DNA from 3 places in the Mucilaginibacter jinjuensis genome. Region 1 is predicted to be linked to each of the others. Evidence: riboswitches for the same ligand, from Rfam matches in the RefSeq annotation. Region 1 holds a riboswitch; each other region holds the start of a gene.
What was found. Region 1 has a riboswitch for cobalamin ahead of metE (5-methyltetrahydropteroyltriglutamate--homocysteine S-methyltransferase). Riboswitches for the same ligand answer to the same signal wherever they lie in the genome.
Positions count from the first base shown of each region.

Region 2: another riboswitch for cobalamin. It lies ahead of PQO05_RS14500 (TonB-dependent receptor); the one in region 1 lies ahead of metE (5-methyltetrahydropteroyltriglutamate--homocysteine S-methyltransferase).
Region 3: another riboswitch for cobalamin. It lies ahead of PQO05_RS09590 (cell surface protein); the one in region 1 lies ahead of metE (5-methyltetrahydropteroyltriglutamate--homocysteine S-methyltransferase).

Region 1 is NZ_CP117167.1:3,857,425-3,868,168, reverse strand. Features, by position in the region: gene PQO05_RS17030 (TolC family protein) at 1-1,094, shown strand, start outside; gene PQO05_RS17025 (efflux RND transporter periplasmic adaptor subunit) at 1,112-2,215, shown strand; gene PQO05_RS17020 (efflux RND transporter permease subunit) at 2,240-5,398, shown strand; gene metE (5-methyltetrahydropteroyltriglutamate--homocysteine S-methyltransferase) at 5,459-7,765, opposite strand; cobalamin riboswitch at 7,917-8,107, opposite strand; gene PQO05_RS17010 (Lrp/AsnC family transcriptional regulator) at 8,293-8,754, shown strand; gene PQO05_RS17005 (YncE family protein) at 8,773-9,912, opposite strand; gene PQO05_RS17000 (TonB-dependent receptor) at 9,909-10,744, opposite strand, start outside.
Region 2 is NZ_CP117167.1:3,205,930-3,216,673, forward strand. Features, by position in the region: gene PQO05_RS14485 (serine hydrolase) at 1-331, opposite strand, end outside; gene PQO05_RS14490 (ribonucleoside-diphosphate reductase small subunit) at 705-1,679, shown strand; gene PQO05_RS14495 (ribonucleoside-diphosphate reductase subunit alpha) at 1,726-4,122, shown strand; cobalamin riboswitch at 4,232-4,437, shown strand; gene PQO05_RS14500 (TonB-dependent receptor) at 4,547-6,592, shown strand; gene PQO05_RS14505 (DUF5074 domain-containing protein) at 6,603-7,655, shown strand; gene PQO05_RS14510 (DUF6580 family putative transport protein) at 7,704-8,282, shown strand; gene PQO05_RS14515 (SIR2 family NAD-dependent protein deacylase) at 8,350-9,039, shown strand; gene PQO05_RS14520 (MBL fold metallo-hydrolase RNA specificity domain-containing protein) at 9,200-10,597, opposite strand.
Region 3 is NZ_CP117167.1:2,095,990-2,106,733, forward strand. Features, by position in the region: gene PQO05_RS09580 (sensor histidine kinase) at 1-1,277, shown strand, start outside; gene PQO05_RS09585 (response regulator) at 1,283-1,684, shown strand; cobalamin riboswitch at 1,759-1,954, shown strand; gene PQO05_RS09590 (cell surface protein) at 2,282-3,175, shown strand; gene PQO05_RS09595 (DUF5074 domain-containing protein) at 3,209-4,552, shown strand; gene PQO05_RS09600 (glycoside hydrolase family 108 protein) at 4,736-5,299, shown strand; gene PQO05_RS09605 (Na+/H+ antiporter) at 5,277-6,545, opposite strand; gene PQO05_RS09610 (DUF6377 domain-containing protein) at 6,701-8,314, shown strand; gene PQO05_RS09615 (SusC/RagA family TonB-linked outer membrane protein) at 8,525-10,744, shown strand, end outside.

The DNA.
Region 1 (10,744 bases):
GCGCACAAATTATCACAGCAAGGTTATTCCCCAATCCAGATTTTAATTTTCAGAATGGTATCCTCAACGATACACACGATGCATACAAAAATCAGTCGGTAGGTATTTCTCAATTGTTTACTACTGCGGGTAAGCGCAATAAAAACATCCAGTTAGCCAAAATTGGCGTAGAGCAGGCCAAAGATCAGTTCTTTGACCTCATCCGTACATTAAAATTTACCCTGCGGACAGATTTTTATACCATTTACTATAACCAGCAATCGGCCAAGGTATATGATCAGGAGATAGGTTCATTAAGCAAAACCTTAACGGCGTTTAAAGAGCAATACGCCAAAGGCAATATTGCCCAAAAGGAAGTGCTGCGTATCCAATCGCAACTATATTCTTTACAGGCTGAATATAACGGCTTGGTTACCGATATAGACACAACGCAAAGTGAATTGAAAATGCTAATCAAGGCATCGCCCAACAGCTATATAGTACCTGTGGTAGATGCTGATCTGAACAGTAAGGAATCAGTTACTTCAATCCCTTATGGTAAACTGCTCGATTCGGCTTATGTAAACCGTTACGATCTTAAAAATGCCCGTGCCACGGTTGATTATAATAACATGAATTTGCAACTGCAAAAAGCTACTGCCGTGCCCGATGTTAATCTTTCTTTAGGTTACGATAAGTACGGATCATTCAATAATAATTACGTAGGAGGGGGGATTGAGTTTAACCTGCCATTCTTTAACCGCAACCAGGGTGGGATTAAACAAGCCCGCATTGCGATAGACCAAAGCAAGGTTCAACTCGAAAATCAGCAGAACCAGATAGCGATGGATCTGGCAACATCATACAAAGGTGCGTTGCGACTGGAGAAATTGTATAACAGTTTCGACCCGGCATTTAAAGGTGATTTTACGCACCTCATTCAGGAAGTATATAAGAACTATCAACTGAGAAACATCAGCCTGCTGGAGTTTATAGATTTCTACGATTCGTTTAAAACCAATACCATCCAGTTAAATAGTATCCAGCTGAGCAAAATCACCTCGCTCGAGCAGCTGAACTACGTTACAGGCACGCCATTTTTTAACCAGCAATAATATTTTAAGATACTGAAATGAAAAATTTATTGAACAAGCATAGTTTACCGGTAATAGCAACAGGTTTGTTATTGTTGAGCTTTTATTCATGCCACTCTAACGAAAACACCGAAGAAGTAAGGGAACCCTACGTAGTGCCCGATTCTTTAATGAAAACGTTGGAGGTGGATACGGTTAAAATGCAGAATATTACCTATGCCATTAAATTTAATGGTGCGGTTGATTTTAATACCGATAAAGTATCCAACATATTTCCACTGGTGAGTGGGGTGGTACAAAACATCAATGTAATGCCCGGCGATTTTGTAAAAGTAGGGCAGGTGCTGGGCCTGGTTAAAAGTAGCGAGATGGCCAACTATTCATCGTCATTAACTACTGCTGATGCTAATGTTCGCCTGGCTAAAAAGCAACTGGATCAACAACAGGATTTGTTTAAAAGCGGTCTGGCATCTAAGGTTGATATTACCAGTGCAGAGGTTAACTATGAGCAGGCTGTAGCTGCGAAAACCGCAGCGCAACGCGTACTGAGCGTTAATGGCAACAATACCAGTGGCGATTACTTTATCAAATCGCCTACAGATGGCTTTTTGGTGCAAAAGAATGTGACCAATGGCATGGCTATCCGCCCGGATAATTCGGCACCTATGTTTACGGTATCAAATCTTAAAAATGTATGGGTTGAGGCCAATGTTTATGAAGAAAACATTAGCAAGGTACATGAAGGCGATAGTGCCGATATAACAACCATATCATACCCCGATAAAGTGTTTAAAGGCCGTGTAAACAAGCTGATGAGTGTGATTGACCCTAACACTAAGGTAATGAAGATGCGGGTAATCATTGATAACCCAAACTACATTCTCAAACCGCAGATGTTTGCTACTGTAACGGTTAACAATACCGAAAATGATAAAGCCATTGCCATACCGAGTAGTGCTTTAATTTTCGACCATAGTCAGTATTACGTGATTGTGGTAAAGGGTAAAAAGGACGTGCAGATTCGACCGGTTGATGTTTTGAGTACCAATGGTAAAACCACCTACATTAAAAGCGGCGTTACACCCGGCGACCGTGTAGTTGCTTCGGATGCAATCCTGATCTATGGATCATTAAATAGTTAATCACCCCAATAAATAAACGAGCAAATGACTAAGTTTCTTAAGGGGATCATTGGATTTTCTTTAAAAAATAGAATACTCATCCTGTTTTTGGCAGGGGCGCTGGTGGTAACCGGTATCATTACCTTTATTCAGATGCCCATTGAGGCCTTCCCGGATGTAACCAATACCGAGATCGATATTATTACCCAATGGCCAGGACAAAGCGCCGAGGAGGTAGAAAAATTGGTAACCATACCGCTCGAAATTGCCCTTAACCCGGTGCAAAAGAAAATGAGCCTCCGCTCAACTTCCATCTTCGGGCTAAGCTATGTAAAGGTAATTTTTGAGGACGGCGTTAAAGACCCCGAAGCACGCCAGCAGGTAATGTACCTGCTTAATAATGCTACTTTACCTAATGGTATTGTGCCATCTGTACAGCCGCCGGTTGGGCCAACTGGCGAGATCTTCCGATATACATTAAGAAGTTCAGTTAGGGATCCGCGCGAGCTAAAAACCATTCAGGATTGGGTGATTGACAGGCGCTTGCGGGCCATACCCGGTATAGGTGATATTAACGCCTTCGGTGGTAAAAGTAAAACCTACGAGATTACCGTTAATCCCGAAAAACTGGCTACGCTTAACATTACGCCATTAGATGTATTTACTGCCGTACAGAAAACCAATATTAACGTTGGCGGCGATATGATTATCCAGAACAACCAGGCTTTTGCTGTGCGTGGTTTGGGTTTATTGAATGATATAAACGAGATCCGTAACATCATCGTCAGCAATAACAACGGTGTGCCGGTATTGGTAAAAGATGTTGCCGATGTTGAGATCTCGAACCTGCCCCGGTTGGGTTGGGTTGGCCGTAGCGATGCCGTAATTAAAAACGGCAAGCGAACTGTTACCGATGACCCGGATGCAGTGGAAGCCATTGTTGTAATGCGCAAAGGCGAAAACCCAACCGAGGTAGTAAAAGCACTAAAGGCAGAAGTTGATAAGATAAACAACGAGGTATTGCCTGCTGATACCAAAATTGTACCTTATTATGATCGTACCAACTTGATAGATTATGCAACGCATACCGTTTTGCATAATCTGATAGAAGGTATCGTGCTGGTAACCTTCCTGGTTTCGCTGTTTATGTTTAACTGGCGTACCACGCTTATTGTGTCTATCATTATTCCGCTGGCTTTGTTGTTTGCCTTTATCTGCCTGCACTTAATGGGCATGTCGGCCAATTTGTTATCACTGGGTGCGGTCGATTTTGGGATTATTATAGACGGGGCCGTGGTAATGGTAGAGGGGATGTTTGTAATCCTCGATCATAAAGCCATTCAATTGGGCATGGATCGCTTTAACAAGATCGCCAAACTGGGCCTCATCAAAAATAACGGTGCCATTTTAGGTAAGGCCATCTTTTTTGCCAAGCTCATTATTATAACCGGTTTGCTGCCTGTATTTGCGTTTCAAAAGGTAGAAGGTAAGCTATTCTCACCGTTGGCTTATACTTTGGGTTTTGCTTTGCTAGGTGCTTTAATTACTACGCTTACCCTGGTGCCGGTATTAATCAGCTTGTTGCTGAAAAAGAACGTACACGAAAAACACAACCCGTTTGTGCACCACCTTACTGCATTTATGCTGGGAGGTTTCGTGAAATCATTTAAGATGAAAGAGATTGTAGTAACGGTTTCTTTAATAGCGATGGTTGTGGGCTTATTCTCCTTTAAATTCTTGGGAAGCGAATTTTTACCCGAACTGGATGAAGGTGCAATATGGCTGCGGGTACAGCTACCTTACAGCGTATCGCTCGATCAGTCTGTGGCTACCTCCAAGCAGGTACGTCAGATATTGATGACTTTCCCTCAAGTGAAATACGCCGTTTCACAAACCGGTCGGCCGGATAATGGTACTGATGTGGCCGGTTTCTACAATAATGAGTTTGACGTGTTGATGTATCCCGAGGAAGACTGGAACCCTAAGATCAGCAAAGAGCAACTCATTGCTCAGATGAATGCCAAGCTGGATAAAATACCTGGTGCCGAGCTTAACTTTTCGCAACCGATTAGTGATAACGTGGAAGAAGCGGTATCGGGTGTAAAGGGCTCAATCGTAGTAAAGGTTTACGGCGATTCGCTCAATTACATGGAAACCAAGGTTAACCAGGTTTACCGTATCCTGAAAGATGTTAAAGGTATTGAAGATTTGGGTGTGCTGAAAAGTATCGGCCTGCCCGAACTGGATATTCAGCTCGATCAGCAAAAGATGGCGCAGTATGGCGTAGCTACTGCCGATGCCAACTCGGTAATTTCAATGGCTATTGGCGGTCAGGCAGCATCAACACTGTATGAAGGCGTACGTACGTTCGATATCAGAATCCGTTTCCCGGAAGCCTTCCGCCGAACGCCTGCTGATATTGGTAACTTGTTAGTGCCAACCCAAAGCGGTGCGAAGGTGGCTATTAACCAGATTGCCTCCATCACACAAAAAACTGGTCCTTGTTTAATTTTCAGGGATGGAAATGAGCGTTATGCTACGCTTAAATTCTCGGTACGTGGCCGCGATATGGGTAGTACCATTGCTGAGGCACAGCAAAAAGTAAACGCTAAAGTTAAACTGCAACGAGGTTACCACCTGGCATGGCAGGGCGATTTTGAAAATCAGCAACGTGCTCAGAAACGTTTAACACAGGTAGTGCCGATCAGCTTAATTATGATTTTTGGCTTACTGTTTATCATGTTCGGTAATGTGAAAGATGCAGCGTTGGTATTCCTCAATGTTCCGTTCGCCATAGTAGGAGGTATCATCGCTTTATTTTTAACCGGTACTAACTTCAGTATCTCGGCAGGTATTGGTTTTATCGCGTTGTTTGGTATCTGTATCCAGGATGGGGTATTGCTGATCACCGTTTTCAAACAAAATCTCGAAAACCTGAAACAAGGCGAAGGCTCAAATCTATATACGGCGATTAAACTGGGTGTAAATTCACGCATCAGGCCGGTAATGATGACCGCTTTGATGGCCGCCATCGGTTTATTCCCGGCTGCTATCTCGCACGGTATCGGGTCTGAAAGCTCGAGGCCTTTGGCACGGGTAGTAATTGGTGGTATTTTATGTGCTATGTTGTTCAGCCTTTGGGTATTCCCGTTAATATTTGGATGGGCATACCGTAAAGCTGACAAGCCGCATGGCGATAATTAAATTCTCAAAAACTGACTGACTATATAGAAGCGGCGGGCGATTTTGCCCGCCGTTTCATGTTTAAACAACGCCCTCAACGCTGATTTGCGCTCTTGCCTGTTTAGCAGCAGCAACCATGTTTACTAAAGCTGCCTTAGTTTCTGGCCATTTGCGGGTTTTTAAACCGCAATCAGGGTTAACCCAAAGATTTTGAGCCGGGAGCAAATCTGCCGCTTTGGTTAGCAACGCCACCATCTCTTCGGTGCTTGGTACACGTGGCGAGTGGATATCATATACGCCAGGACCGATCTCATTCGGATATTCGAAATGAGCGAAGGCATGCAACAGCTCCATTTGCGAGCGTGAGGTTTCAATCGTGATCACGTCCGCGTCCATTGCTGCAATATGTTCAATAATATCGTTAAACTCACTGTAGCACATGTGGGTATGGATCTGAGTCTCGTCCTTTACACCACTGGCGGTTACACGAAAGGCTTTTACTGCCCAATCCAGGTAGTGGGGGCGTTTGGCTTTACGCAAAGGTAAGCCCTCGCGAATTGCCGCCTCATCAATCTGCACAATACCGATGCCTGCTGCCTCCAATGCTAATACTTCATCATGAATAGCCAAAGCGATTTGATTGGTGGTCACATCACGCGGTTGATCATCACGCACGAACGACCATTGCAGAATAGTTACCGGGCCGGTTAACATACCTTTCATTGGCTTGTCGGTTTGCGCAGCAGCAAATTTACTCCAGCGCACAGTCATGTCTTTAGGGCGGCTCACGTCACCATAAATAACCGGAGGTTTTACACAACGGCTGCCGTAGCTTTGTACCCAGCCATTTTTGGTGAAAAGGAACCCATCCAGCTGTTCGCCAAAGTATTCAACCATATCGTTACGCTCAAATTCGCCATGAACCAAAACGTCCAGGCCAATTTCTTCCTGCCAGCGGATTGAGTCGATAGTTGCCTGTTCAATCTTTTTTTCATACTCATCCACCGTAAATTCGCCTTTTTTGAATTTGGCGCGTAGCTGACGGATATCATCCGTTTGCGGGAATGAACCAATGGTAGTTGTAGGGAAGGATGGAAGAGTAAAACGTTCGCGTTGAATTTGCTGGCGTACCGGGAATGCGCTTGTACGGGTGGCATCGGCTTTGGCAATGGCTTCGACACGGATCTTAACCGCCTGTTTATGCACTTTTTGCGAGGCACGGCGACTTTGAATTGCTTTTTTATTGGCGTTAAGCAATTCGGTATTGCCTACGGCAATTTGCTTTAATTCATCTACCTCGTTCAATTTTTGTTTAGCAAAAGCCATCCAGTTTTTAATCTCGGGGTCAATCGCAATTTCCAAATCAAGATCTATCGGGCTATGCAGCAACGAGCATGATGGTGCAATAATTACCCTATCGGTGCCCAGCTTTTCAACTGCTTTATTGATAAAGCCCAACGATTTCTCGTAGTCGTTTTTCCAAACGTTACGGCCATCAACCACGCCTAACGAAAGCTGCAAATGTGTAGGGATTAATGAAAGTACTTCATCCAGTTGTTCAGGAGCGCGTACGAGGTCGATGTGCAGGGCAGCAACCGGCAGGTTAACTGCTAATGCGGTATTATCCAGCAATGCTTCAAAATAGGTAGCAACCAATATCTTAATACCGCTTACACGGTTGGCAATAGCACGGTAAGCAAACTCATAAGCTTCTTTGTCTTTTTTAGAAAGGTCGAGCGCCAGGCAAGGTTCGTCTAACTGGACCCATTCGGCGCCTTGTTGTTTTAAACGGTTGATTATCTCTACGTAAACCGGCACCAACTGTTTAATCAGGTCTATACGCTCAAAACCCTCTTCTTTTTCTTTACCCAGTAACAGGTAGCTTACCGGGCCTAATAATACAGGTTTAGCTTTTGTGCCAACGCTTTGTTTGGCGGCATTGTACTCGCTAAATACTTTTTCAGAAAATATCTTAAATTCTTGTTTAGCCGTAAATTCGGGTACAATGTAGTGGTAGTTGGTATCCAGCCACTTGGTCATTTCCATGGCGGTAATATCCAGCCCGTCTTTCTGGTAACCACGCGCCATGGCAAAATACAGGTCGGTTTCCTGGTTGGTTTTTACCTCGGTGAGCACTTTACTGTAACGCTGAGGGATTACACCCAGTAGCAGGCTCATGTCAAGTACCTGGTCGTAAAAACTGAAGTCGTTGCAAGGGATCAGGTCGATACCTGCATTAACCTGCGTTTGCCAGTTTTCTTCCCTGATAGTGCGGGCTATCTGCTTTAATTCATCCAGGCCGATTTTACCTGCCCAATATTGTTCGCAGGCTTTTTTTAGTTGTCGTTGGCCACCAATTCGCGGGTAGCCCAGGTTTTGCGTTAGCATTTTTTTAATGTTTTAATTAGAAATACTTTAAAATTGCTTTTGACAAACTTTACAAGCTTCGCGAAAACCAGGGCATGTTGAGGGTAGGGGCAGGCAAATTGCCGGCCATTGAGAACCCTCATATCAGGCCATTTGCTTTTTTCGCGAAAGCATTGTCCTTCCAAAACAGGCAGGTATCCTGGCTTATAACATTTCAGCGTCCTTCCCATCCGCCGATAGGCGATCAGTGGACATTGCTGGCTGAAACTTGTTTTGTTACTTACAGTTGCGCGACAGCCCGTGATTTGCACACGGTTCCCTATTAATTTCGATCTCTCGAAAACCTTTTTTGGTTGATAAAGTAATGAAAAGAACTACGTTACAATTTGCCTTTGTTACAAGGTTAAATTTTCAAACAAAGCTACCGAGTAAGATTTAATAACTGTATATATGTATTTATTTAAGTATAATAATCCATTTTATATTGATTGGAAAGAATTTTATACTTTTGATGTGTTCGAAATTAACCTGTAAAAGAAAATTATTCTATGGAAGGGCTTGATGATATTGATATTCAGTTATTAAAACTGCTGGGAACAGATTCGGAAATAACGGTTAAAGAGTTGGCTGCTAAAGTGAACCTTTCTGCATCACCAGTTTTTGAACGGGTAAAAAGGTTAAAAACCAATGGTTACATCAAAAAATATATTGCTTTGATCGATGCAGAAAAGCTCAATTATGGCCTAATTGTTTTTTGCAATATCAAACTTAAACAACACGACAAGAGCATAGGGTACAAGTTTGTGACAGACATTATGCAACTGAACGAAGTTGTTGAATGCTACAATATCTCCGGCGATTTCGATTTTCTTTTAAAAGTGTACGCCAGGGATATGAAACATTACCAGGACTTTGTGTTTAACAAACTCGGCTCGGTAACCAGTATTGGAAGCACACACAGCACTTTTGTGATGAGCGAGAATAAAAATACGTATAACATAAATCTTTAGTCTCTAAAGCTGCATTTTTTACAACCCGCTTAACCGCGTGGTGGTAAAGACAAAGTGACCGGGTATATCGCCTGTTTCCACATCCCATTTATACTTGCCTCCGGGTGTAAAGCAGTACAATCTGCCCGGGGTAACATAATCCTTGGCATCGGTCACAAAAATTTCCTTTGTTTGTGGGTTTACGGCAATACCGTAGGGGATGGTTATCTTTTTATCTGTGCCATCGGTAATAAAATTGGATGATACTACGGCTTGTTGCGCCGTATTTACGATAGCATAGCTAATGGTATTTTTTTGTGTAGTATAATTAAATCCGGCACTGATCACGTAAGCCGAATCTCCACAGATGGTAAGGTTACTTGCCGGCAGATTAAGTGTTTTAGAAACCTGGTCGCTGGAGTTTAGGATATAGATATTGGATGGGATGGTGTAATAATCCCCCCGCGAAGTTACATAGATATTGCCGTACGTATCCAATTTTAAGTGTTCGAGATTGATCGCAACTGTGATCTTTTTAACCTGTTTAAAAGTGTTGAGATCTATTACCGACACTGTATTATCATAGTTGGGTACCCGGTAACCACCTGAGTTGGCTACGTATAAAAAATTGTTACGCACCACCATTTCTTCGGGTTGGTAACCCACCACGCAGGTATCTTTAACCGTAAGTGTAGTAGTATCAATACGGGCCACATAACCCAATCTCGCATTCGGATCAATCTGTACCGGCCCCGCATAAGAGCTTACATAAGCATAACCTTTGTCAAAAGCCAGGTAGCGGCAATTGGGTATCGAGATGGTGGCGATATGTTTTGCAGTTTTTACATCCATTACCTCAACCAGATTTGATACATTAATAACTGCATAAAGCTTATTGCCGTAGATCTGGATATCATTCCCAACATCACCCAACTCCTTCACAATTGATGGGTTGCGTGAGGGATAAATGTTTTTGAGATAAGTTCCTGAGGGATAATCATAATAATCTATAGAAGCTTTATTACTACCCATGTTACCTTCGTTTAACAAAAAGAACCCTTTTATCGAGCCTGTTGTGCCGGTTGTTACCGTTGTGGTTGTGGGTTGGATAACTTTATCATCCTTCCTGCAAGAATAAAGCACTGCGACAATTAGCAGGAATAAAAAGATCTTTTTCATATAGTGATATTCATAATGATTTTATAATTGATCCCAGGCATTGGGTAATAAGGCACTACTTCATATTGCTGGTTAAACAGGTTATTAACCTCGGCAGTGAACCTGCATTTTTTAAAATTCCGCGACAACGAGATATCATGGGTATAAAAAGGCTTCTCATAATTTTCGGGGATATTAGCGATAGACTGATACCGTTCGCCAGTATAGATGTAGCTATAATTTAAACTCCAGTTTTTGTACGATGGGCTGATGATTACAGAGCCGCTGTTCCAGGGAGCATAAGGGATTTGTCCGCCGTAATATGGGCTGGTTAGGTCTGTAAAGTCTTGTGCTTTTTGATAGGTATAACTTAAGCGGGAGTTAAGCAAAATAGAGTTACTTATTTGCCATGTGCTTTGTACAGTCGCGTCAATACCTTTGATTTCCACATACCCGAGGTTGATCATCGTCCAGCGAAACTGGTTAGAGGTAGGTACTGCGATGATTTTGTTTTTTACCTGGTTGTAATAACCATCTACCTGTAATTCTATGCGGCGAAGCGCCTGGTGTTCATAGTTATGCCCATACGTAAAGCCTGCATCATATTGGGTAGTATATTCGGGTTTGAGGTCGATGTTACCTATAAACGTATAGTAAAGATCATTGAGCGTTGGCATCCGGAAGATGCGTTTATAAAAGGCACGAAGATTAAAATCCTGATTTGCCCAGGGCTTATAAGCAAAGATGAGCGAAGGCGTATATTGCTGCTTATCATCTGCGGCGCTATTGGCTATGCGGGTAGTTTCATGCACATAAGTTGCCAACAAAGAGGCTTGTAGTTTTAATTTGCCAA
Region 2 (10,744 bases), 650 kb from region 1:
TGATAGATCTTTTTGTTAAGCCTTTGACATGCAGCTCATTTAGTTTTTCCAAGGCAAAAATCACAGTAGGAAGTTTTACCGTGCTGGCAGGGTAGAAGTAATGATTAGGGTTTAAACGATAACTGTAGGAGGTAAAATGTGGTATATTGTGCTCGTCGCGATCTATGCGTGTATATAATATTTGTACCTCGTTTTGTGTAGGGTGTTTTAGTATACCATCAAACATTTCGGGATTGGCCAGCAATAAATTTTTCAAAAACAGGGTATCGGTTTTTTGACCAAAAGCCGACATAGAAATAAACAATGCAAATAGAAATAGTAAGCGTTTCATTATCAAGATTAACAGTTTCGAAGATAGCCAATATGGTTGTGAAATATTTTCTCAATTGTTAATAACTCGGCCTTTTGTTAAAAACTATCATACACTACCTCCCCATTTTTCCTTTAGATTTGATTCAAGTTCAATGCAACAATTTCTCTTGGCTCACGGGCTGCAATCAGCATTTCGTGATAAAAAAAGGCAAACGAGCGTCTTGCGGGCTCGAAAATTATAAAGCCAAACCTGCCAAAAGAGAAATTTATTTGTTAAAGCTTTCACGATTTGGGTTTTTAATAGAGCCAGACACACCCGCCGAATTTTTCGGTGCATGCATTCTTGTCTCTATTCAATTCGCCGACTTTTATTAAAAAAAACAATAATTGCTATGCAACAGGAAGAATTACTATTACAGGAGAATAAGGATCGTTTTGTGATCTTGCCTATCAATTATCCCAGAATTTGGGAAATGTATAAAAAACATGAAGCCAGTTTTTGGACTGCCGAGGAAATTGACCTGAGCGGTGACCAGAAAGACTGGAACAACATGAATGATGGAGAGCGCCATTTCATTTCGCACATCCTGGCGTTTTTTGCGGCAAGTGATGGTATTGTGAATGAAAACCTGGCTGTAAACTTTATGAGCGAAGTGCAGCTTCCTGAAGCACGTTGCTTTTACGGTTTCCAGATCATGATGGAGAACATCCACTCAGAAACTTATGCGTTACTGATCGACTCATACATTAAAGATAATGCAGAGAAAGACCGCCTATTCCATGCCGTTGAAACCGTGCCTTGTGTAAAACGCAAAGCAGAATGGGCTTTAAAATGGATTGAGAACGGAACCTTTGCGGAGCGCTTAGTTGCATTTGCTGCGGTAGAAGGGATTTTCTTCTCAGGCAGTTTTTGCTCTATCTTCTGGTTAAAGAAACGCGGTTTAATGCCGGGCTTAACATTCAGCAACGAATTAATTAGCCGCGATGAGGGTTTGCATTGCGAATTTGCCTGCCTGCTTTACAGCATGCTGAGTAACAAGTTGAGCGAAGAGCGTGTACACGAGATTATCCTGGATGCTGTAGTGATTGAAAAAGAGTTTGTGACGGATGCATTACCGGTTGATTTGATCGGTATGAATGCACGCCTGATGCAACAATATATTGAGTTTGTGGCCGACCGTTGGTTAGATGAATTAGGTTATGCTAAAGTTTACAATGCAACCAATCCGTTTGATTTTATGGAGATGATTTCGCTGCAAGGTAAAACCAACTTCTTTGAAAAGAGGGTAGGTGATTATCAAAAAGCAGGTGTATTGGCAACCAACACCAAAGACAGCCAGGCGTTTTCGCTTGACGAAGATTTTTAAGGAAAAGAGTATCAAATAGGTTTACATAAAATAAGGAGGGAAATTAATGTTTGTAATTAAAAGAGCTGGGAACAAAGAGAGCGTAAAGTTTGATAAGATAACCGCACGCGTGCAGAAACTCGCATACGGCTTAAGTCCGTTGGTTGATGCGATAGATGTGGCTAAAAAAGTAGTAGAAGGTTTATACGATGGTGTATCTACCACCGAACTGGATAACCTTGCTGCCGAAACTGCTGCATCATTAACTACCAAACACCCTGATTATGCTTTGCTGGCAAGCCGTATTGCGGTAAGCAATTTGCATAAAAATACTATCAAGTCGTTCTCTTCAACAATGGAGAAACTTTACGATTATACAGACGAGCACAACGATCGTAAAATGCCTTTAATTGCCGATGATGTAATGGAAATAATCCGTGCAAACGCCGATATATTGGATAGCTCTATTATTTACGATCGCGATTTCGGTTTCGATTACTTCGGTTTTAAAACCTTAGAAAAATCATACCTGCTGAAAGTTGACGGCAAAATAGCCGAGCGCCCTCAGCACATGTATATGCGTGTTTCTGTAGGTATCCATAAGGATGATATCGACAGCGTTATCAGAACCTACAATCAAATGAGTGAGCGTTGGTTTACACACGCTACGCCAACTTTATTTAATGCGGGTACTCCTAAGCCGCAAATGTCATCATGCTTCCTGCTTTCAATGAAAGATGATAGCATCGATGGTATCTATGATACACTAAAACAAACAGCCAAAATTTCACAAAGCGCAGGTGGTATCGGTTTAGCTATCCATAATGTACGTGCTACAGGCAGCTACATTAGTGGTACTAACGGTACAAGTAACGGTATTATCCCTATGCTGCGTGTATTTAACGATACAGCCCGTTATGTAGATCAGGGTGGTGGTAAACGTAAAGGAGCCTTTGCGGTTTACTTAGAGCCTTGGCATGCAGATATTTTCGACTTCTTAGACCTGCGTAAAAACCACGGTAAAGAAGAAGCACGTGCACGTGATTTGTTCTATGCCCTTTGGATCTGCGATTTGTTTATGAAACGCGTAGAAGAAAACGGTGAGTGGAGCCTATTCTGTCCGCACGAAGCACCAGGTATGTCTGAGTGTTTTGGTGACGAGTTCGAAGCATTGTACACCCGTTACGAAAAAGAAGGCCGTGCCCGCAGAGTAATCCGCGCACAAGATCTTTGGTTTGCTATTTTGGATGCACAGATCGAAACCGGTAACCCATATCTGTTATATAAAGATGCTGCAAACAAGAAAAGCAATCAGCAAAACTTAGGTACTATTAAAAGCAGTAACCTTTGTACCGAAATTATGGAATACACCAGCCCTGATGAGGTAGCTGTATGTAACCTGGCTTCGTTAGCATTGCCACGTTTTGTGATCAATGGTCAGTTTGATTTCGATAAATTATACGAGATCACTTATGATGCTGCTAAAAACCTTAATAAAATTATAGATAACAACTATTACCCGGTAGAAGAGGCCCGTACTTCAAACATGCGCCACCGCCCAATCGGTTTAGGTGTGCAAGGTTTGGCCGATGTGTTTATCCTGTTGCGCTTACCATTTGAAAGCGACCTGGCTAAGGTGTTAAACAAAAACATCTTCGAAACCATGTATTTTGCTGCCATGACGGCAAGTAAAGACCTGGCTATGCAGGATGGTGCTTACGAAACCTTTAAAGGTTCGCCATTATCAAAAGGTAAATTCCAGTTTGATCTTTGGGATGTTAAACCAACAGATCGCCACGATTGGGAAAGCTTACGTAAAGCTGTGATGAAACATGGAGTGCGTAACTCGCTGTTAATGGCGCCAATGCCAACAGCATCAACCTCGCAGATATTTGGTAACAACGAGTGTTTTGAACCATATACCTCAAACATTTACACCCGTCGTGTATTAAGCGGTGAGTTTGTGATTGTGAACAAACACTTACTGAAAGATTTGGTTAACCTTGGCTTGTGGAACAACACAATGAAAAACAATATCATTGCGGCCAATGGTTCTATCCAGCATATCCCTGAAATTCCATCTGATTTGAAAGAACTTTACAAAACAGTTTGGGAAATTAAACAACGCAGCCTGATTGATATGGCGGCAGATCGTGGCGCATTTATTTGCCAGTCGCAATCATTAAACCTGTTTGTTGACAGTCCGAATACCTCTAAACTAACCTCAATGCACTTCCACGCATGGAAACGCGGTTTAAAAACCGGTATGTATTACCTGCGTACACAAGCTGCAACGCAAGCGGTACAGTTTACAGTTGAGAAACAAGGCAGTAAAGAAATGGAGCCGGTTATCCCTGCACCAGAACCAAACGTACAAATGAATGATCTGGACGGTATAGAACTTACCCAAACCAGCGGCCCAAGCTGCAGTATGGAAGAAGGTTGCGTAACCTGTTCATCATAAACATAAAAGAAGTTTTTCAACCTTAATTTTAACCGGGCTGTCTGAAAAGATAGTCCGGTTTTTTTGTGCGATGTATTGTCGCTATAGCTAAATGTCAGTTTGTTATGTTACTTTTGCACAGCTTTTAGGTTCCTTGCCGTTAAGGTAAAGATTAAAAGGGAATCCGGTGTAATTCCGGAGCTGTCCCGCAGCTGTAAGTCCGGCTTCTGATAAAGAGGTTAGTTGATTAATTAGTCACTGTCCCGATTCTAAATCGGTATGGGAAGACGTCAACACAGGATGAGCCAGAAGACCTGCCAAAAGCATTACCAATTCATAGCTTTCGCGGATTGAAGCTTGGGTGAAATACATTAAAACTGATCAATAATTTTGATTGGTTGTGTTCCATTCATTTTTCCGTTGTATTGCTTTGAATTATTAAGCAATGGAAAAGTTTACAGCAAAATTTCGGCCTGTTTTAATATCCCGTTACGGTATATACAGTATTTGTATTGCCTGTATGCTGTTATTGCTATCAACCCGGCTTAAAGCCCAGCAGGATACTTCTAAAAAGCTGAAAGAGGTTAATGTAACTTCATCAACCTTACCCAAGGTGCAAACCATTATACCTGTACAGCAAATATCCAACGCCGATTTTAGTCATTATGCGGCCTTGTCTGTGGCTGATATTGCCGCTAACTTTGCAGGTGTAAACGTTAAAGATTACGGAGGCATTGGCGGATTAAAAACCATCTCGGTACGCAGCATGGGAGCTACCCATACCGGTGTACAATACGATGGCGTTATACTGAACGATGCACAGAACGGGCAGATTGACCTGGGCAAATTCAGTCTTTACAATGTACAGTCTGTTACCTTATATAATGGCCAGGCACCAAACATTGTGCAACCTGCACGGTCATTTGCATCGGCCAGCATATTAGATATTAAAACTACAAGGCCACAATTGAGCGCAGCCAAACCTTACCAGGTTTCACTTGGGGGAAATGGCGGTTCATTTGGGTTACTAAATCCTTACCTGCAATGGCAGCAACGTGTATCTAAGCAATGGTCGGTTGTGTTAAATGCCAATTATACTTATGCAAACGGGCAATATAAGTACAAAGAAAACGGCGATGGTTCTGATACCTTAGCCACCCGCAGAAATAGCGACATCAAAGCCTTACAAACAGATGGTGCCTTATATTGGGCTAAAAGCGACAGCAATAAATTTAAGATACAATTCAACTATTATAACAGCGATAGGGGATTGCCCGGGCCGGTAATTTATTATACCACACAATCCAACCAACGCATGCAAAATCACGATCTGTTGGTACAATCGGCATACGAGTACATTGCCAAAAGCAGTTTTCATTTATTGTTGAATAGTAAGTATTCGCAAAACTACCTGCATTATCTTGACCCGTCACTTCCGGATGGAGCAATTGGCAGTAATGAACATTACATGCAGCACGAGTTTTACCAATCGGCTTCGGTTGGTTACCATATTCTGCATAATTGGGAAGTATCTTATGCCTCTGATGCCGCGCTCACCAACTTATTTAGTGATGTTTATACCAATTATTACCAATATGCTTTCCCAACAAGGCTAACATTGTTTAATGCGGTAGCAACAGATCTGGCTTTCGATAAATGGCATCTTCAGGGTAATTTATTGAACACCTATATCACAGATCATGTGAAGAATGGCATAGCAGCTGCATCTAAATCTGCATTTACGCCAAGTTTGTCGGCCACTTTTCAACCCTTTCTAAACTCTGGATTACAGTTAAGGGCATTCTATAAAGATATATTCAGAAATCCCACCTTCGCCGAACAGTATTATTATGCAGTAAGGCCGCGCAATCTTGATCCAGAACGCACCAAGCAATACGATCTGGGAATAACCTACCAAAAAAGCTTTAACGGTTTTGTGCACGATTTAGCAGTTACTGCCGATGCTTATTATAATAACGTTCGAAACAAGATCATCTACCTGCCTTCACGTTCGCCAGAAACGCCTTCTGTTACTAACCTGGGTAGTGTAGATATTAAGGGACTGGATGTGACTTTGAAAACCGATGTAATACCTGCAGTGGGATGGCTGGGCACAATCTCTGTCAATTACACTTATCAAAATGCCATTAATGTTACAGACCCGAGTGATTCTTATTACCTCGACCAAATACCTTACACACCAAAAAATCTACTCAACTTAAATGCAGGCATTAATTACAAAGCTTTAGGTCTATATTATAACAGCACGTTTTCATCATCAAGATACTACGAGAATAATAATGTGCCCGAATATTACCTGCCATCATACAACGTAAGTAATGCTTCGCTAATATATAAGTTCCTGACACATAGTGTGCCCGTGAATGCTTCATTTGAGGTCAACAACCTTTTTAATGAGCGTTACGTAGTGCTTTACAGTTACCCGATGCCTGGCCGATCGTACAGATTATCTTTTCAAATAACAATTTAATCATATCAAAATGAAACACTTTAAACTTAAAAATTTCTTATTCGCGATTGTTACAACGGCAGCGTTGTCATCGTGCCATAAAGACAAAAATGATGTAACACCAACTACACCCATTGCGCAAGTGGCCGGTGTTTATGTTTTAAACCAGGGCGGAAGCACAGGTAGCATTACCTATTACGATTACACAACCAAAGTAACAACACCAGATATTTATACAACAGCAAACGGCGCTGGGGTTGGGAGCCTTCCAAACGATTTGAAAGTATATGGATCTAAAATGTATATCGTTGTAGATAAGTCTAAGGTTATTAATGTGGTTAACCCTAAAACAGCCAAGTTAATTAAGCAAATTTCTTTTGGTGATAGCGAACCACGCAGCATTGCCTTCTACAAAAACAATGCATTTGTTACCTCTTACGATGGTACAGTTGCCGTTATAGATACTGCTGCTTTAACCATAAGCAAACATATTACAGTGGGATCTTATCCGGAACAATTGGTGGTGTCAAACAATAAATTGTACGTAGCAAACTCTGGTGGTTTGGCCGTAACTTACGATAAAACAGTATCAGTTATTGATTTAACTTCTTTAGCAGTAACTAAAACTATTAATGTAATTATTAACCCGGTAGCGATTGGGGCTGACAACTATGGCCATGTTTATGTTATTTCAAATGGAGATTATGCTTCTGTTATGCCTGGCATAAGTATTATTGACAATACTGCAGATGTAGCAACCTCACAAACTACTGTAGATGTAGGTTACGGTTCTCCATTTGTGGTTAGTGGTGATAACGGTTATTACCTGAGTGGTACTGGCAAAGTTGTTGTGTACAACACCAAAACACAAGCTATTAGCAGCGCCAATTTTATTACAGATGGTACAAAATTAACAGCTGCTTATGGCCTTGCTGCTAATAGCACCACAGGCGAGGTATTTGTAACAGACGCTAAAGATTATTCATCAAACGGTACTTTGTATGCTTTTGACAAAAACGGTAAACAGGAATATACCATTACAGTGGGTATTAATCCTGCTAATATTGTGTTTGTAAACAAGTAGTTTTTATTTCGTTCGATAATCAGTAAATTTGTTTACCAATATTATACAATGTCGCAACAACAGAAAATCAATATCAGAAACGCAGTTTTAATCCTCATGATTATTGCTGCCGCAGCAATGCGCCTGGTAAGTTATAAATATCAGGTGTTAAGCAATTTTACACCCGTAGGCGCTATCGCCATTTTTGGTGGCACCTATTTTAACGATAAGTGGAAAGCGTACCTGGTGCCATTTGCGGCGCTTTTTGTAAGCGATCTCATCATCAATTACATGTACTTCTCTAAACTGGTTTGGTACAGCAGTTCGTTATGGATGTATGCCAGTTTCTTTGCTATGGTGTTTTTTGGTAGCCTGATTAAAAAAGTAAATTTTGGTACTGTAGTGTTAGCATCTGTAGGGGGCATACTTGTACACTGGTTGCTAACCGACATCGACCCATGGTTAAACGGAACAACGTATGCTAAAGGTATTAACGGTTATTTCCAATCGCTGATAGCAGCTGTTCCGTTTGAGAAAAATATGATCCTGGGCGATCTGGTTTTCGGACTAATACTGTTCGGAGGCTTTGAACTGGCTAAGAGCAAATACACTGTGTTACGCAACGAGCCTAAATTGGCCACAGCTTAATCAGATAAATAAACGAAATTTAAAAGCGATGAGTGATCATCGCTTTTTTTATGAATAACAATTAGCTATGAAACAAAAGTTAGTGGTATTAACCGGCGCGGGCATCAGCGCAGAAAGCGGGCTGAAAACCTTTCGTGACAGTGATGGCTTGTGGGAGGGATACAATATTGAAGATGTAGCCACCCCCGAAGCCTGGGCGCGTAACCCGGCCATGGTGCAGGATTTTTACAACCAGCGCCGTAAATCGGTATTGGAGGCCAAACCTAATGCAGCACATTATGCCCTGGCTAAATTGGAAGAGCAATTCGACGTAACCATCATCACCCAAAATATCGACGATCTGCATGAACGTGCCGGATCAAGCAATGTGCTGCATTTGCACGGTATCATCACCCGTTCGCAATCGAGCCTGAATCCACAATTAACTTACCCGATAGTAGGCTGGGAGATAGGTATGGACGAAGTTTGCGAACTCGGCTCGCCGCTACGTGCACATGTAGTTTGGTTTGGCGAAGCTGTGCCTATGATTGAGCCAGCGGCAGAAATTTGTCATTCGGCAGATCTGTTTATCCTCATTGGTTCATCATTAGCGGTTTACCCGGCTGCAGGATTAATCAATTACGTACCTCGTAAAACGCCTAAATATATTGTCGATCCGGTAATACCGGATGTATCCTTATCAGGAATAATTAAGATTAAAGCTAAAGCAACTGAAAGTGTACCTGCCTTGGTAGAGGAGTTATTGGCAGGCGTGTAAAGGGTGGAATGTTCCACATTGGCAGCAAAATGACTTTTAGGTATAGTTATCCCAACCCGTCATTGCGAGGTACGAAGCAATCGCGAACTATACAGAACCGCTCTGTAAATCGGGGATTGCTTCGTACCTCGCAATGACGGGTTGGGTTATTTTTGCAGTCTTACAACTCATAAACCAATCCCTTTTCAGGAATCACAACCGGATAATCCTCAGCTTCTAATCCCGCGGCAAAAGCTTCCATACTTTGTGGATCACCATGTACCAGGAATATTTGCTTCAATTTGGCCTTATCCTGCTGTTTAACGGTGTTCATTAAATCTTCGTGATCTCCGTGGGCACTGAATAGGTCTGTCTGTTTGATAGTCGCATACACGGCTAATTCGCGGTCTTTAATGTGCACGATAGGATCGCCACGTAATAAGCGATGGCCTAAAGTTCCTTTAGCACAATAACCGATGAAAAGGATGGTGCAGTAGTAATTTTGAATATTATAAAACAAGTGGTCCTGGATCCGGCCACCCTCCAGCATACCTGCTGATGATATGATAATGCAGGGTTCAAAATAATTTGAAATATCCCGGCTATCTTTTAGGTTCTCGATATAAGTAAGGTTGTCAAATTCAAATTCGTCACCTTTTCTATTGTAGAAATCATGGGCCTCCTCATTCAACAAACTATGAAATTTGCGGAATGTCTGGGTTGAGCGCATGGCCAGCGGACTATCAACAAATACTTTAACAGGCGGCAGTAAACCACTGCTAAAGATCTTGTTAAGCGAGTAAACCAATGATTGCGTACGCCCAATACTAAAGGCCGGGATAATTAACCTGCCGGTTTCTTTAATACAAGCTTTATCGATGGTCTCCACCAAAACCTCTTCAACGGTTTTACCTTTGGTATGATAACGACCTCCGTAGGTCGATTCTGTAACCAGATAATCAACCGGAGGGATAACCTCCGGGTCGTTCAGTACCGGGTAATTCTTGCGGCCAATATCGCCCGTAAAGGCAATAGATTTTTCAACGCCATTATCATTGATCTTCAATACAGCAGCGGCTGCGCCTAAAAGGTGGCCAACGGATATAAAGGTTAGCTCGATATTACCTGTCAATCTGAATGGGCGGTTAAAGCCAATAGTAACAAAACGGTCAACCGTATCCATTACATGCTTGTGCAGGTACAATGGCTGGCTGCTACCGTGGTTGTGATGCTTGCCACGGCCACGTTTGCGGCTGCCTTGTGCTTTGTTCATAAATATGCTCACCGAGTCCATCATCAGCATTTCGGCTAAATCGGCAGTAGGTGGGGTGCATAAAATCTGACCATTGAAGCCTAAACGCACTAAGGTTGGCAGGTTGCCGGAATGATCGATGTGGGCGTGAGTTAAAATCACCACATCAATTTCTTCGGGCCTGAAAGGAAAGTTTTCGTTAGAGATAGTGCTACGTTCGCGTTCATAATCGAGCCCGCAGTCTATCAATATTTTATATCCGGCAACATCAAGCAAATGCATGCTCCCTGTTACCTGACGGGCTGCCCCGTGTATGGTTAATTTCATTCTGTAAGTTGGACGTATTACGTTGTACGTTTAAACACGTTAACTATCCCTAAGTTTTAATATAAGTTTGATGTAATATAACACGTTTATATTTAGCAGCAAAATGTTGTTGTAAGGAGTTAAACGTCAAACGTATAACGTCCTACG
Region 3 (10,744 bases), 1.8 Mb from region 1:
GCCACATGTACCGCCTGCTCAATAACGAGATCACTACTTATAATATCGAGAAAAGGTATTTCCATAAATTGGGTCACCAGATCTGGATCTACCTCAGCGTAACGCTGGTACGTGATGCCGACAGTGTGCCCCTGTATTTTGTTTCCCAGATAAAGGATATAACTGATCGCAAGCGATCGATGGAGATACTGTTGCGCGAACGGCAGCGCCTCGATAATATTTTAAAAAGTACCCAGGTTGGTACCTGGGAGTGGCACATACCCACTGATGAGACTGTTTATAATAAAAGATCGGCCGCTATATTAGGTTATTTACCTAACGAGCTTGGGGCTGATACAATGGCTGCCTGGCATGATCTGATCCACCCGGATGACCGGGACATTAATGCTTTAGAGCTGGAAAAATGCTTTAAAAAGGAAGAGAAATTTTATGCCTGCGAATGCCGCATGATGCATAAAAACGGTGATTGGATTTGGGTAGAGGTAAGGGGCAAAGTAGTAAAATGGAGTGATGACGATAAGCCATTGCTGATGCTGGGTACCTACGCCGATATCCATGATAGAAAAGCCATGGAGCAGGAGCGCAAACAGGCTATGGAAGTTATTAGTGGGCAAAACGGCCGTTTGCTAAACTTTGCACATATTGTATCGCACAACCTGCGTTCGCACACCGGTAACATACAAATGCTGCTGGATATGATAACCCACGAAACCGACGATGAGGAAAAGCAAAAGATGATGCAAATGCTGGTGATTAATACAGCCAATTTGCAGCAAACGCTTGCCCATTTAAATGATGTGGTTGATGTACACAGCAACAAGGAGTACAGCAAAAAAATATTAAACCTACACCAGGAAATTCACCGCATGCTCGAGGTTTTGTCGTTATCTTTAAGACAGGTAAACGCAAAACTATCTGTTGATGTTGATCCCGGCATCAGCATACAATATGACCCGGCTTATTTGGAGAGCATTTTATTAAATTTGTTAACCAACAGTATTAAGTACCGCCATCCCGACAGGGCTTTACATATTGATATTAAAGTTTACGAGCTGAACAATATAGTAACGCTCGAAATAACAGATAATGGGATAGGGATTGATCTTGGTTTGCACGGGCACAAGCTTTTTGGCATGTACAAAACTTTCCATGATAATAATGATGCGCGGGGAATAGGCCTGTTTTTGGTTAAGAACCAGGTTGATGCCATGGGTGGTAAAATTGAAGCCCGGAGCACAGTAAATGAAGGAACTACTTTTAAAATAGAATTTAGCTGATACGTATGAGAAAATTAGACATTGCCTGTATTATTGATGACGATAAAATATTTACCTATGTTTTATCGAAACAAATGAAAGTGGTTGACTTTTGTGAAAACCTGCTGGTGTTTCATAACGGCCTCGAAGCCATAAAATATCTTAAACCCATCCTCGAATCGCCCGAAATATTGCCCGATGTGATACTGCTCGATTTAAACATGCCCGTGATGGATGGCTGGCAGTTTTTAGATGAGTTTATTAAATTTAAGGTGAGCAAAAAAATTACGGTTTACATTGTAAGCTCATCTATAGATGTAGCCGACCATGCCAAAGCAGCAACTTATAAAGCCATATCAAATTTCTATATCAAACCCATCTCGCGCGATGATCTGGCCCAGATAATGGCTGAGATTAGTGCTGCGTAAAGCTCGCAAATACAGGATGCGGAATGGCTATTAATACATATTTAAACTCATTTCGCATCCTGTAATTTTTCTTTTAAGTTTGCATTGCTTTTGGTTCCCGGTGAAAACCGGGATTAAAAGGGAAGCCGGTGTAAATCCGGGACTGTCCCGCAGCTGTAAGCTCCATATACCAAAGCCCATTCTTTTAGTCACTGTGCCGATTTTGATCGGTGTGGGAAGACCGGGCCGAGGGGAGTAAGTCAGAAGACCTGCCATCGCACATATTGATTCATAGCTTTCGGGGATTGAAGCTGGAATGATGATACCTTTCGTGTATTTCATTTTTTAGTGCTGTCATACTGTTTGCTGTGGGGTTTTAACTCACACAAAACACATGAAATTATTTTTACTAAGTGCGGTAAAATGCATTTGTAGTAATACAGGTTTGCTTTTTCGGCAGTCCACTTTAGTGGGCTGTACGCTGCTTTTGTGCACCCCGCCAATAGCACAAAAAGAGCACGCTATTCATTTCAAACCAGGTTCAACCCAAAACCTTTGTCTCAATAATCCCATTACCAGGGCATTCCACACGCATCTATTAATCCCGAATAAAAACTTATGGTAAAGCAAAAAAATGTAAAGGCGCTCATCGCATTATGCGCACTTGTAAGCCTCTTATGGGCATCCTGTAAAAAGGATAAAGACGATACAGCAACACCGGTAACCGACCATACCAGGCCGGTAACCGCTACCAGCAATGCTTATGTAAGCAATCTGTTTGAGTTTAACCCGGCTCCCGGTCAGTTTACCAATACCAGTTTGGGCGATACCGTTGCAGCCAAAGGTACGCTGAAAACTAACCAGGGTTTGGTGAGTTTGGGGGCCTGGGGTGGTTACATAATTGTAGGCTTTGATCATACGGTGCTGGATGTTAGCGGCAAAACCGATTTTATCGTTTACGGCAACGCCTTCGCCAGTTTTGCCGAACCCGGTGTGATATGGGTAATGCAGGATACCAACGGCAATGGCAAACCCGACGATACCTGGTACGAAATTAAAGGCAGCGCTTATGGTAAACCAGGTTATAACGCCAATTACTCGGTAACCTATACCCGCCCCAAATGCGATACCTGTAGTGTGCCCTGGAAAGATAACCTGGGTAAAACAGGGATGGTGCAAACCAATGTATTCCATACACAAGCCTACTTCCCTAAGGGCATTAAGGGCGATACCTATACTTTAACCGGCTCTTTGCTGCCGTCAACTAATATTAACGACAGCAACCCGTCTTTCATCACCAGTGCTTCTTTTGATTATGGCTACGCCGATAACTCTGCCGGCGGCGATAAAATCGACATTGCTACGGCTGTAGATACCAAAGGGAACCCGGTAAACCTCAAGGGTATCGACTTTATAAAAGTGCAAACAGGCATACTTTACAACATGGGCTGGCTGGGCGAGCAATCGACCGAGTTTACTGGCGCAGCCGATCTGAGCCTGCTTAAAAACTAAACAAATTAAATACACGCATATAATACATTAAGAATGAAAAGAACAATTACTTTAAAATTAGGGATTGGCGCATTGGGCATTTTGCTGATGGCCGCGGCATCTTGTAAAAAGGATAACGTTGGTGACGGCAACTTTGCGGCAAGGCCGGAGATCTCATCTATCGGCGGTAAGCTTGCTGATACGGTTACCGTTGGCAAATCGCTAACCATACACCCTAAACTGAACACGAAAAACGTAGTATATACCTGGACGGTAAATGGCACCAACAAAGGCACCGATTCTACATTTACGTTTACACCAGATACCCGCGGCGATTATACCATTAATTTTAAAGCCAGCACAGCAGGCGGTTACTCATCTGCCGATTACAAGATCCACGTTTTAGGCAAGTATGAGAACGGTTTCTTTATTATTAACGAGGGATGGTTTGGCCATGGTACGGGTAGCGTGAGTTTCTATAGGTATGATACCAAGACTAAGGAGGACAGTATCTTCACCAAAGAAAACCCGGGCAAAACGCTTGATCCGGCAACTTCAACTTTAGAGAACGCTACCATCTTTAACAACAACCTGTTCCTGGTAGCCAAAGTAGGCGGCCCGATGGTGGTTACCGATGCTTATTCGTTAAAAGAAATTGCCCGTATCCCGGCAGTGGGCGGCAGCAACTGGCAGGGTTTTGTTGGGGTTGATAACACCAAAGGTTTATTAACTTCAGGCAGTGGGATATATCCGTTCGATTTAACAACTTACACGGCAGGCGCTAAACTAACAAGCGTTACCGGTTCTGTAGGCGATGTTATTAAAGCCGGCAATTACATCTTTGTACTATCGCAAACACAAGGTGTGGTGATCTTAAATGCGAGCGATTATTCGGTAGCTAAAAAAATCCCGTCTATGCTGGTAGCATTTGCCAAAACACCTGATGGCTCGGTTTGGGCAGCGGGAGGCACCTCATTGGTTAAAATTAACCCAACCACTTTGGATGTTACCACCACTACTGTACCGTTTACGGTTTTCGGTTCATGGGGCGCATGGCACCCGGGATCAATTACTGCATCAACAAAAGAAAATACTATATATTTGGCAAAGAATGCATCGTTTAGCGGTGGCACAACCATTTATAAATATGTAGATGGTAATGCAGCATCATTACAAACGCCGTTTATTACCCTGCCAACAGGCAAAGTATTATATGGTGCAGGTATTGGTTATAATGTGCAGACAGATCAGTTGGTGGTTAGCACCGTACAATCGGGTTTCGGCACTGCCTACAGTGTTAATGATCTTGATTTTTATGACACTACCACCGGTGCTTTAAAAACTGATTTTGCATACAGCGGATATTATTTCCCTGCTACATTTGTATTTCATCAGTAAATCAATTTCGGGTCTGCAATTGCGCAGATCTGCTTTAAAAATAAACATGAACTGCGGTGAGAGGCAGAACATGCTGTGTGTTCAAAGGCTGCTTTATGCAGCCTTTGCCATTTGCTATTGCTTTATAAGATAATTTGCTTTAAGTTTAAAAAACCTAATTACAAATCTTAAATTCTTATCTCTATGGCACAATTTAGTCAGGCGTTCCAAATTACCATGGGTAATGAGGGAGGCTATGCAAACAATCCAAATGATAGTGGTGGCGAAACCTACAAGGGTATAGCCAAAAATTACTGGCCTAACTGGTCGGGCTGGCCAACAGTTGATAGTGCAGTTGCCTCTAATCCACCCAGCATTAACCAGGTTTTAAACAATAATGCACAGCTGCAAACACTGGTGCAATCATTCTACAAGGCTAATTTCTGGGATACTGAGTCGTTAGACAGTATTAATGATCAGCAAATTGGCAACCAGCTTTTTGATACCGCAGTTAATATGGGCACAGGGATAGCTGCTATGTTTTTGCAACAAGGCGTAAATACCTTATCGCCGGGTAAATTAACTGTAGACAGGCAAGTTGGCCCGCTTACGATAGCAGCAGCCAATGCCGAAAACGCAGAAGATTTATACAACGCTATATGCCAGTTACGCAGGGCAAGGTACCAGAATATTATTGATGCTAACCCATCACAAGCGCAATTTGCTACCTCGTGGTTTAGCCGTATTACGCCTTATCAGCAAGCGTAGGTTGTTTTTTGTTCAAGAGGCGTACTAGCCATGGCAGGCTTAAGCCCTGACCAATTAAGGTAAATAGCACAACCACAACCGATATAAAGATGATGGCGCTCCGTTGAGGAAACGGATCGCCATTATTTAGTTTATGTGGTAAGCCAATGGCAATAGCCAGCGAAACAATCCCCCGCATACCCGACCAGCTTATGATCAGGCTGTTCTTAAAATCGAGCAGGGCGCGTTCGGTTATTTTACCTTTACCTTGTTTAAAATGCTGTTGTAAATTAGCCTGCTGCATAAACACGCGGCCCATTCTTAGTAACAGCGCTACAATAGTGATTATTAACCCATAACCCACATAAGGTAATATTTGCGCGGGTGTAACGGTTTTTACCACGTGCGGCAATTGCAGGCCGATAAGGATAAAGATCAATCCGTTGAGCAGGAATATAATAATATCCCATATCGCTTTCGATTGCTGTTTGAAATTTTCAGGGAAAACCACTTTGCCAAAACGTGCAATCCCAAGGCCCAGTATCACCACGGCAATAACGCCTGATACGTGCAGATCTTCGGCCACCAAATAAGCTACGAAGGGTGCGAGCAGCATAAAACTAATGGTAACCAGGCGATTTTTGTGAGTCCGTTTAATGATTTGGGCCAGCAGTCTCCCTATCAGGAAACCAACTACATAACCACCACCCATTAAAACAGCAAACTGCAATGCCGCTTTCCAGAATATAAAGGCGCTGCCTGCAACAGCAGCCACAGCAAAGCGGTAACTCACCAGGGCCGATGCATCGTTAATTAAACTTTCGCCCTCCAGTATAGTGTTTGTTTTGTGCGACAGGCCCAGGCCTTTGGTAATGCTCATGGCAGCCACAGCATCCGTTGCTGAAAGTATAGCGCCCAGTACAAAAGAAATTGGCCAGCCCATATCCGGGATTAAATAATGCGCAACAACAGCTATACCAAGGGTGGTTATAAAAACCAGTGTAATAGCCAGTGTGCTGATGGTATTGATGTTCACCCTAAATTCTTCGTACGAGATATTGAAGGCTGCATCATAGAGCAGTGGGGGTAGAAATATCAGGAAAACAATCTCGGGATTCAGGTCTATTTTAGGCAAATCGGGGATAAAGCCTACCGCTATCCCGGCCACAATCAGCAAAATAGGGTAGGGCAGTTTGATATAATCGGCAATTGCCGAAAGGCCGATCATAATGGCCATGATAAATATAACAATGCTGTAGTTTTCCATTAACCGGTAATTGTTTGTATTGGCTAAATTTAAGTTTACAATGTTTACTTACGAAATTGTTTTTCGTGCTCATATTTAAATAAGCGCTTTTTGTTAAATGATTGTTATTTTAGTGCCTTTGTAAACCATTCTATAAACTATTTTCCTGATTAATAATGAAACTTTCGGTTTTGATTGTTTTCTGTTTATGCCTTACACTCGAAACCCGTGCTGCTACAGATAGCTTATTAAACGAACTTAATAACGCGCTTGCCAATAAAGAACAATACGTTGTTAAAAAGCAACAAGGTATTGATAAGCTCAAAAATCAATTAGGCCGAACCGCTAAGCCTGAAGATAAATATAATTTATACCAGGCTTTGTACGATGAGTATAAAACCTTCCAATACGATTCGGCCTACAACTACGCCAAGCAGGCTGATATAGCAGCGGTGCAGTTAAAAAATCCGGCATTAATTGCTTCGGCTAAAATGAAGCTGGGTTTTTCATTGATCTCAGCGGGTATGTTTAAAGAGACGCTGGAAACGCTGAACGGCATTTCGCTCAACAATTTATCAGACAGTACCAAGGCCGAATATTATTTTCTGAAAGCCCGTAGTTATTTTGATCTTTCCGATTTCGACCATAATAATGATTATACCTGGCGATATGTACAGGCAGGCACGCAATGCATTGATTCGGGGCTGGCAGTGGCTAATCCAGGCACTTACCGCTTTTTAGCATTGCATGGCCTAAAAGATTTGCGTACCGGGAACTTCCCCGCTGCGGTGAAAGACTATACCGCGATTCTGAGCTTACCCAACTTAACAGCCAATCAGTTTGCCATTAGTGCGTGCAGTTTAAGCTATGTTTACGAAACCCAGGGCAAAAAAGATGAATCTGTGGCCTTATTGATCAAAGCTGCCATTGCCGATCTGCAATCGGCCACTAAAGAAACCGTGGCTATTTACAAACTGGCCGATTTCCTGTATAAACAAGGCGATCTTAACAATGCCTTCGTTTACATCAAACAGGCGATGGATGATGCTACTTACTACGGTGCCCGCCACAGGCAGGTAACCATCAGCAGCATTATGCCCATTATTGAGGCTAAACGGATAAAAACGATAGAAGAGCAAAGGCGTTCGCTGTTCATCTACTCGTCTATTATTACAGTATTGGTGTTTTTTGTGATTGCGTTTGCCATCATCATCTTCCGCCAGTTGAAGAAGTTGCGGATTGCGGACAACATCATCAAAGCCACCAACATTACATTACAGGAAAATAACAAATCGCTTGAAGAGCTGAACAAGAACCTGAGTGTAGCCAACAAGATCAAGAACGAGTACATCGGTTACTACTTCAACGTAAACTCTATTTATATCGAGAAGCTGGAGAACTTCCAGAAATCGCTGGATAAGAAGCTCACCAGCAAGCGTTATGAGGATGCTTTGGTTACCGTAAAAAGCCTCAACCTCGAGAGTGAACGCCAGCATTTGTTCGATACCTTCGATAAAGTTTTCCTGCGGCTGTTCCCCAACTTCATTACCAAGTTTAACGAGCTGTTTAAACCCGAAGAAGAAATCGCTGTACCAACCGGGCAATTATTGAGTACCGAGCACCGCATCTTTGCACTCATCCGTATGGGTATCCATGATAACGACCGGATTGCCAAATTACTGGGCTATTCTGTTAACACCATTTACGCCTATAAAAACCGGATCAAGAACAAATCATTTGTCTCCAACGATGAATTCGAGTCCCGCATAATGGAAATCGAAGCTGTTTGAGCGTTAAAATCGTCTATTTTTAATCTATATTTCGCCTCTCTTTTATTGTTATTAAGTATTTGATATTCAATAAATTAAGTCGATAAATAGTCTTATATTTTCTATATTCCGCCTTTACAGTATTGTAATTCGCATGTTACAAGCTTTTCTTTGATTCGGATTTGGCGCCAATTCCAGATCCGAAAAACCAATTTTAAACAACACCAATTAATGAAACAGATTTACTTATTAAGGTACGGATTTCTGGTGCTTTTTATTTGCTTATCCAACTGGGTTATGGCCCAAACAGGAGCAATATCAGGCCGGGTAATCGACGAATCAAATTTGCCCCTTCCGGGCGCTACGGTAACTTTAAAAGGCACCACTAATAGTGCTGCTGCCGATGCAAATGGTTATTTTAAATTAGTTAAGGTGCCAATGGGCGCACAGGTACTTGTTGTACATTTCATAGGTTACCAGCAGATGGAGCAGCCGGTTACCGTAACAGCAACAACAAATGTTAACCTGCAACTTAAATCGGCATCAGTATTACTGGAGCAGGTGGCCGTTATCGGTTACGGCACGGTGCGTAAGAGCGACGCAACAGGTTCGCTCGATGTAGTTACTGCCAAAGACCTTAACAAAGGTGCCGTAAACTCTATCCAGGATGCGCTTGTAGGTAAATTGCCGGGTGTAACCATTACCTCAAACAGCGGTGCGCCGGGTAATACATCTACCATCAAAATACGTGGTACTACGTCTATCGGTGCCAGCAATAACCCGCTTATTGTGATTGATGGTGTGCCAATGAGCAACGTAAACATTGGTGGTACATCTAATATGCTTGCAACCGTTAACCCCGATGATGTAGAGAACGTAACTGTGTTAAAAGACGCTTCGGCAACGGCCATTTATGGTTCAAGAGGTTCAAGCGGTGTTATTTTAATCACCACTAAACGTGGCGGCAAAAAATTCACAATAGGTTATAATGTAACCACTTCATTATCTGTTTTGCCTAAAGAAGTTTCTATTTACAACGGCGATGAGTTTCGCGCTTTGGTAAATAACGTTTATGCAGGGCAAACTGCCGTTACTTCGTTGCTGGGTAAAGCCAATACCAACTGGCAGGATCAGATCTATAAAAAAGCTTTCGGGCAAGATCAAAACCTGAGCTTCTCTGGTTCGGCTAAAAATATGCCTTACCGCGTATCTATCGGGTACAACAATTCAGATGGTATCTTAAAAACCTACAATTTTCAGCGTACTACAGCGGCTATTGGTTTAGACCCAAGCTTGTTTAAAAATACACTGAACATCCACATCAACATTAAAGGCCTTTACAATACCAACAACTTTGCCGATCAGGCTGCTGTGGGCAGCGCGGTTAATTACGACCCCACCCAAACTGTTTATAATGGCAATACCCGCTGGAGGGGTTATACCACCTGGACTACCAACGGCAACACCAACATTAACGGCGACCCGGTTACACTGGCTACTGCCAACCCGGTAGCCCGTTTGGATTTAACCGATAACAAATCAACTTCGCGCAGAAGTATTGGTAACGCACAATTTGATTATAAAATTCCGGGTGTATCTGGCCTGCATGCCAATGTAAACTTAGGTTATGATTATGCCGAAACTTTTGGCCATAATAATGTTAGGGATAGTACGCAATGGGTTTATATCCCGGTTGCTTCAGGCGGTCAGCGATCTACCTACAACACTACTAACCGCAACCAGCTGTTTGATGCTTATCTGAATTATAAAAGAGATTTTAAATCGATCGAAAGCTCTTTGGATGCTACGGGAGGTTACTCATGGTCGCATTTCTATACAGAGGGTAATTCACAGTCGTCAGACTACAATGGCACTGTTTTTAATCCGGCTGCGCCGTACAAAACCGAGTATTACCTGGCTTCATTCTTCGGCAGGGTAAACTATACTTATAAAAACCGTTACATCTTAACCGCAACGTTAAGGGATGATGGTACCTCTAAATTTTCGCCCGATAACCGTTGGGGATTATTCCCGGCTGGTGCATTTGCATGGCGTGTAATTGATGAGGATTTTATGAAAGGCAGTAACACTTTCTCTGATTTGAAATTCCGTGTTGGTTATGGTAAAACCGGTCAGCAGGATCTGGGCGATAACAACAACTATCCTTACCAGGCACGTTTCACCAAAAGTGATAACGGTTCGAGATACCAGTTCGGCCAAACGTTTTATAATACATTACGACCAGAAGGTTATGATGCGGGCATTAAATGGGAATCGACCACTACAGCTAACATCGGTATCGATTTTGGTTTCTTCCACAACCGTTTAACCGGTAGTATCGATGCTTATAACAAAAATACCTCTAACCTGCTTATTGTTACCAACGTTGCGGCATTAAGTAACTTTTCTGCCACGCTGTTACAGAACCTTGCTGATATGAACAATAAAGGT